2 linked regions of the Chloroflexus aurantiacus J-10-fl genome follow. Each later gene encodes a partner of the first gene's protein in a complex. Links are inferred from orthologs where the notes say so. Each region holds a gene or a part of one and is shown on either strand. Other genes may lie near its edges. The genes, in order: trxB and trxA.

Evidence for each region.
Region 2: the proteins of trxB (region 1) and trxA are in contact, whole or in part, in a crystal structure (PDB 1F6M), measured with the Escherichia coli proteins. The link is inferred for Chloroflexus aurantiacus J-10-fl from one-to-one orthologs.

What each region holds. Positions count from the first base shown.
Region 1 is NC_010175.1:2,823,605-2,826,899, forward strand. What follows is about bases 240-3,209. They hold trxB (thioredoxin-disulfide reductase), read left to right. Parts: upstream 240-1,232; coding sequence 1,233-2,186; downstream 2,187-3,209. Other genes in these bases: CAUR_RS10795 (DUF58 domain-containing protein), read left to right, coding at 240-1,115; CAUR_RS10805 (hypothetical protein), read left to right, coding at 2,267-2,521; CAUR_RS10810 (HAD family hydrolase), read right to left, coding at 2,598-3,209. Outside these bases: more of CAUR_RS10795, read left to right, coding at 1-239; more of CAUR_RS10810, read right to left, coding at 3,210-3,287.
Region 2 is NC_010175.1:3,384,003-3,387,278, reverse strand. The notes cover bases 201-3,151. They hold trxA (thioredoxin), read left to right. Parts: upstream 201-1,474; coding sequence 1,475-1,828; downstream 1,829-3,151. Other genes in these bases: CAUR_RS13330 (alpha-amylase family glycosyl hydrolase), read right to left, coding at 2,206-3,151; CAUR_RS13335 (metal-sensitive transcriptional regulator), read left to right, coding at 1,870-2,148; CAUR_RS13345 (metal-dependent hydrolase), read right to left, coding at 538-1,269; CAUR_RS13350 (serine hydroxymethyltransferase), read right to left, coding at 201-405. Outside these bases: more of CAUR_RS13350, read right to left, coding at 1-200; more of CAUR_RS13330, read right to left, coding at 3,152-3,276. UniProt on the Escherichia coli protein: Participates in various redox reactions through the reversible oxidation of its active center dithiol to a disulfide and catalyzes dithiol-disulfide exchange reactions.

The sequences.
Region 1 (3,295 bases):
GTGTAGCTCGTCTCTGGCAGCGGTGGGCTTTGCAGCGCGTGGAATATCAGCGCACATTGAGCCATCTGCGGGCGTTTCCTGGGGATGAGGTGATCCTCACGATTACGGTGACCAACCGTAAACTTTTACCGCTGGCTCAGCTTCACATCTTCGATGCTATCCCCAGTGGTGTGACGGTCATTGATGCACCGGTGATCTTCAGTGGGAGTCGGCAGAGTAGCCTGATTCGACGCAGCACCGGCCTGCGCTGGTACGAGCGGGTGATCTGGCGTTATCGGCTGCGCTGTGACCGACGGGGAACGTTTCGGTTTGGGCCGGCGCAGGCTCAGAGTGGCGATCCCTTTGGTCTTTTTCGTAGCGATGCGACGTTTGCCGCCGATGTCTCTCTATTGGTGTACCCCCGGCTCTTCAGTCTGGCCGATCTTGGCCTGCCTGCACGTGATCCGCTGGGTTTGATGCGGGCATCGGCCCTGCTCCGCGATCCCCTACGGGTGGTTGGTGTGCGTGATTACACGCCGTCAGACCCGCTGAAAGATGTGCATTGGGCGGCGACTGCGCGTACCGGGACGCTACAAACTCGTGTGTACGAGCCGACTACATCCCATGTTCTGGCCCTGGTGCTCGATCTCGATACATTTGAGTTCTACTTTCAGGGTATCGATCCCGATCTGGTTGAGCATCTGATCAGTGTCACGGCAACGCTGGCTCAACACAGTATCGGTGCCGGTCATGCGGTTGGGCTGTACGTCAATGGCGCACCGGTGGAAGATGAGCATCTGGTGCGGTTGCCGCCGGGGCGTAGTCCTCATCAGCTTGCCCAGATGATGGAGACCCTGGCGCGTCTGACGGCTTACTCAGTCTTACCCGGTGCCCGTCTGCTACGGCTGATTACGCCGGAATTGCATCCCGGCGCCACCATCGTGTTAATCGGTGCAGTTGCCTCCGATCCGATACGCGCAGCATTGTTACGCCTTCGCGAACTCGGTTTCCGGGTGGTCTGGCTCTTCTGCGGTGATCGGCCACCACCGGCGATACCCGGTGTTCAGACCCATTGGACACCACGGCGAATCGAAGAAACAGAAGCGATTTCCGTATCATATACCCCAGGGGGGTAATCTGGATTACAGACAAGCACGCTTCGCCCGTGTTATACTCCTTCTTGCTGGCGGCGATGAAAGCGTCGCACAGTGAGATTATTGTGTGAATAATGCTGTTGCAAGGAGACGGTTGATATGCATCACAAAGTCGTTATTATTGGCTCTGGCCCGGCTGGCCTGACGGCGGCGCTCTATGCTGCGCGGGCGAATCTTGAACCGCTGGTCATTCGTGGCCTGCAACCGGGTGGTTTGATTGCCACGACCAGTGAAGTTGAGAATTACCCTGGTTTTGTTGATGGGATTGGTGGTTTCGAGCTGGCCGAGGCGATGGAGAAACAGGCGGCCCGTTTCGGTGCCCAATTCCTCGACTCGCTGGTGACGAAAGTAGAGGTTGCCCAGCGCCCCTTTACCATTCATACCGATAGCGGGCAGACGGTTACTGCCGATGCGATTATCGTCAGCACCGGCGCCTCGCCACGGAAGCTCGGTGTACCGGGTGAAGAAGAGCTGGCCAATCGCGGCGTCAGCTATTGTGCCACCTGCGATGGCTTTTTCTTCCGGGGCAAGAAGGTCGTCGTTGTTGGTGGCGGAAACAGTGCGCTTGATGAGGGTTTGTTCCTGACCCGGTATGTCGATGAATTAGTGATTGTTCATCGCCGCGACACGCTGCGCGCCGATCCAATTTTACAGGAACGGGCATTTAGTAATCCAAAAGTGCGTTTTATCTGGAATTCAGTGGTAGTTTCGATTAATGGCAAAGATAAAGTTGAGTCGGTGACATTGCGCAATCTACAAACCGGTGAGGTGAGTGAATTACCGACCGATGGGGTATTTCCGTATATCGGCCACGTGCCTAATACGGACTTGTTCCGCGGCATCCTTGAGCTTGACGAGGGTGGGTATATCGTGACCGATGGTCGTACCCGTACCAACATTCCCGGCATCTTTGCTGCGGGTGATGTGACCGATCACATCTATCGACAGGCCGTTACGGCTGCCGGCGATGGCTGCCGGGCTGCGATGGAGGCGACCTGGTATCTGGCCGAGCAAGAGCATGCCCGCTCGAAAGCAACGGTGTCGGTCGCCTGACATGGTTGCGAATTTTATCTCTTCACAGAGGGTAAGGGTGTCGCTATAATAAGGCTACGACAACACCAAAGGAGGTGCCTATGACAGCGACACCCAATAATGACGGGCTGGTTGATGCTGGCGCACGGGAAGGTTACGAGCACCTCGAGCAAGCCTACATTCTGGAATATCTGCGCAGTCAAGGGTTGACACTCGAGCAGGTGCGTGCGATGCCCGCCGATCAGGCCAAAGCGATTATGCGAGCGGCATCGCTTTATGCTTCAACGCAGATGAGTGTGGTTGAAGCGCGAGCGCATCTGGTTGAAGAATTGCATGGCGGGCCACGCGCATTGTAAGATTTGACTGCTGGCTCGCACAGGGGGGAAGGCGGATTTGGTTATTGGCAGCCTTCCCTCGGTCTTTATGTTGCCCTTAATTCCCCAGTACCGCTTCTACGACGGCAACAGTGTCGCGCAGATCGGGCAGGAGTACGTCTGGGTTGTATTCGGCCAGTTCTGCCATGCTGAACGGGCCGGTGGCGACTGCCACTGTCCGCGCACCGAATGCCCGGCCACAGGCAATGTCGCGCGGCGTGTCGCCGATAATCACCACGTCCGCCGGTGTAAATGCATAGCGATACCGCTCACGTGCCCGCCCTGCGGCAATCGGCGGGAGAGCCAGACGGTCGAAGTGATCGTCGCCATAAGCACCCGCTTCGACTTCAAGCCAGCGAAGAAGGCCAGTACACTCTAGCTTGATCCGGGCTGCCGCAGCGACGTTGCCGGTCAGTGGCGCCTGATAGGCGTGGGTCGAAAGAGCATGCAACGCTTCAACCACACCGGCAAACACGGTGGAGCGTGCAATCAACGCTTCCCGTTGGGCGGTGAGTTCGGCGGTGTACAGGGCAATAAACTCTTGCAAACGTGATTGAATGGTGGCCTCGTCCACCGAAGGGAGACTCTCGCGGACAATTTGCCAGTCGGTTTTACCGGCGTATGAGGTGCGTTCGATCCGCACATGTGGGCCAACCAGTTGCCGCAATGCGGTACGCATGGCATTCGCGGCAATACCATCCGTCGAAAGCAGGGTTCCGTCGATATCCCACAGCAATAACCGTCTCATTGTCACTC
Region 2 (3,276 bases), 560 kb from region 1 along the record:
CTTACCGGAGAAATTGACCGGGCTACCGTGCGTCAGATGCCCACCGTGATCCAGGCGCATACCGAGAATGGTATCACCGGGCTGGAGCAGAGCCGTAAACACGGCGATATTGGCCTGCGCCCCACTGTGCGGTTGCACATTAGCGTGGGACGTGCCGAACAACTGACAGGCCCGTTCAATAGCCAGTTGCTCGATGGCGTCAACAAACTCGCAACCACCGTAATATCGCCGACCGGGCAAACCCTCTGCGTACTTATTGGTCAAGACCGATCCCTGCGCCTCCATCACCGCCAGGCTGGTATAGTTCTCGCTGGCGATTAACTCCAGACCCTGGCGCTGGCGTTGCGCTTCCCGCTCGATCAGATCGGCGATGATCGGATCAGTTGCTCGAAGATGTTCAAGCATAGTCGTTCCCCTGTTTACTATGACCTCAGTTACAACACCTGTTCACAAGTAAAGTGTGCACCACCCTGCCCTCAGCATCATCGTCTTGAGGAGCAGGCCAGGTGCACCAGACAAACCGTTATTACTGACTGCTTAACTGACCGACTCGCCGGGCTTCAGCGCGATCACCTCGGTCGTCACCCCAAATTCACGGCAATGCTCGATCAACGCCTCCGGGGTACCGGTTAAGATGGGGAAGGTACCGTAATGCTCAGGAATCGCGTATTTCGCTCCGATTAGCTTCAGTGCGTATGCCGCCTGTCGGGGATCCATTGTAAAGTGGTCACCGATAGGCAGGATCACCAGATCGGGGCGATACAGCTCACCGATGATCTGCATATCCATCGTGACACAGGTATCGCCAGTGTGGTAGACCGTAAAGCCGTTGCTAAAGCGCAATACATAACCGGCAGCCGTTCCCAGATTGATGATCTGGCCATTCTCGTAAATGGTACTCGAATGGTGAGCGGTCGTCATCGTTGCCCGTACATCGGCTACAGTAACCGTGCCACCTTTGTTGAAGCCAACTAACTGCGCTGCCGGAATACCTTCGCCTTCCAGGTACGGAACCATATCGTACTGACACACAACCGTTGCCCCGGTTTCACGGGCCAGATCAACCAGATCGGCAATATGGTCGAAATGGCCGTGGGTAACGAAGATGGCAGCCAGATTCTCGCGCACACGCGCTTTCCATGGCTCTGGACAGACCGGGTTTCCATCAACCCAGGCATCAATCAAGATGTTGCGACCTTCCGGTGTGGTTAGATGGAAGGTGCCATGACCGATCAGTGTGATCGTGACATTGCGTCCGAGCGTTGCCAAGGTTGCCTCCTTCCCTCACAAAATATGAGCACTTCGCAGGCCAGATAGTCTGATAGGAAACCGAATAGTGTTGTGCTGATGACGTTTTCAGTATAACATAGAGCACGAAGATGTCTTTCGACTTTTTCCCTCTTGACAGATGCTCTTCTGCGCGCTATAGTATACCCCCAGGGGGTATCTAATACAGATACTGCCTGTATGATTACTGTGGAGGAGGAATAATTCAATGGCTAAGCCGATTGAGGTACACGACTCGGATTTTGCCGAGAAAGTTTTGAAGTCGAAAACGCCGGTTGTGGTTGACTTTTGGGCACCGTGGTGTGGGCCGTGTCGCGTGATTGCACCGATTCTCGATAAACTGGCCGGCGAATACGCAGGCCGTTTGACTATTGCCAAGGTCAATACAGACGATAATGTTCAGTATGCCTCGCAGCTCGGTATTCAGGGTATCCCAACGCTGGTTATCTTCAAGGATGGCCGCGAGGTAGGCCGCCTGGTCGGCGCTCGACCAGAAGCGATGTACCGCGAAATCTTTGATAAAGTTCTGGCAATGGCGTGAACACACCATCGCCGGAACCAGAATCTGCGGGTGAAGCAGCAATGAGCACGGGGGTTCGTCCGCTTGCGCCAGAACGACGCGACGAAGTGTTACGGCGTTTACGGCGAATCGAGGGTCAGGTGCGCGGTATCCAACGGATGGTTGCCGAAGGCCGCGATTGCCGTGACATTGTTCACCAGATCGCAGCAATTCGGCAGGCCCTGGCCAGTGCGAATAGTGTTGTGCTGGAATGTTATGCCCAACACTGTCTAAACGACGCAGAAAACTGTCGAGCTGAGACGATTAACGAGTTGATAGAGCTGTTCAAGGACGCTTGTTAGGACGTTTGCTCGAAGGTAGTGGCAGGTGCGACCCTCTGGATCGCACCTGCCATTTGTTTATCTCTGCCACGACGGCGTTAGCCAGACAAACTGATACGGCTGTAGAGTCAGTGCTGTTGTGGCCGATACCGGCTGTTCCTGGATCAGGTCGAAGAGTTCAAGACCAGGGCCGTACATACGCAGCAGGTTCCCGGCTATTGACTGAGGATATTCCGAGAAATTGGCCAGTACCAGTACTCGCTGCGATCCGGTTTGGCGCACATAGGCCAGCACGTGGCGGTTATCGCTGCGCACAACCTCCATCATGCCATCGCGCAGTGCCGGCAGGGAGGTTCGTAGATGGATCAGTCGGGTTAACGTACTGAAGATCCGACCAGGTATCGTTGTCGGGTCGTGGCGTTGATCCATCGCGACCTGATTGCGCAACGGACGATGCACCCAGCGACTATCGTCAGCCTTCGCCGGGTCGCTTACGTACCCGTAATCATTGAGCGTGCCAACCTCATCGCCAAGGTAGATCAACGGAATACCACCGATACTCAGCACAATGCTGTGAAGCAGGATAATCCGGCGAATTGCTATGTCAATGGCCTGGGGGTCGCCGCCAGCCAGTGCCTGTTCGAGACCTGCCAGCGATGCCAGCGTACCGGACACGCGCGCATCACCGGTATCGGGGTTTTCTTGAAATGGCAACCCACGGGCAAACGAACCGGGAAAGCGTCCGGTGTAGAAGGCATTCAGAAACTGGCGATGCCCCCAGGGATCGATCCCCACCGCACGGGCATCGTTATCATCAAATGTCCAGCCAATATCATCGTGTGAGCGCAGGTAATTGATCCAGGCACATCCGGGCGGTAGACGGAAGCGATGGCTGAGGGAATGTGCCAGTAGCTTGACTTCCCGCGTCGCCAGCGTCTCCCAGAGCAATGCCATCAGCAGTGGATTGTACGAGAGCTGACACTCCTGTGGACTGACGTAACTTAGCACGTCATCGGGATGGACAATCGCCTCCGATTTGAAGAGCAGAGCTGGCGCTGTGATCCGCGCAATCGCGTTGAAGGCTTGAATAATCCGGTGGGCTTCTGGTTGATTCTCGCAATTTGTTCCCATTCGCTTCCAGATGAAGGG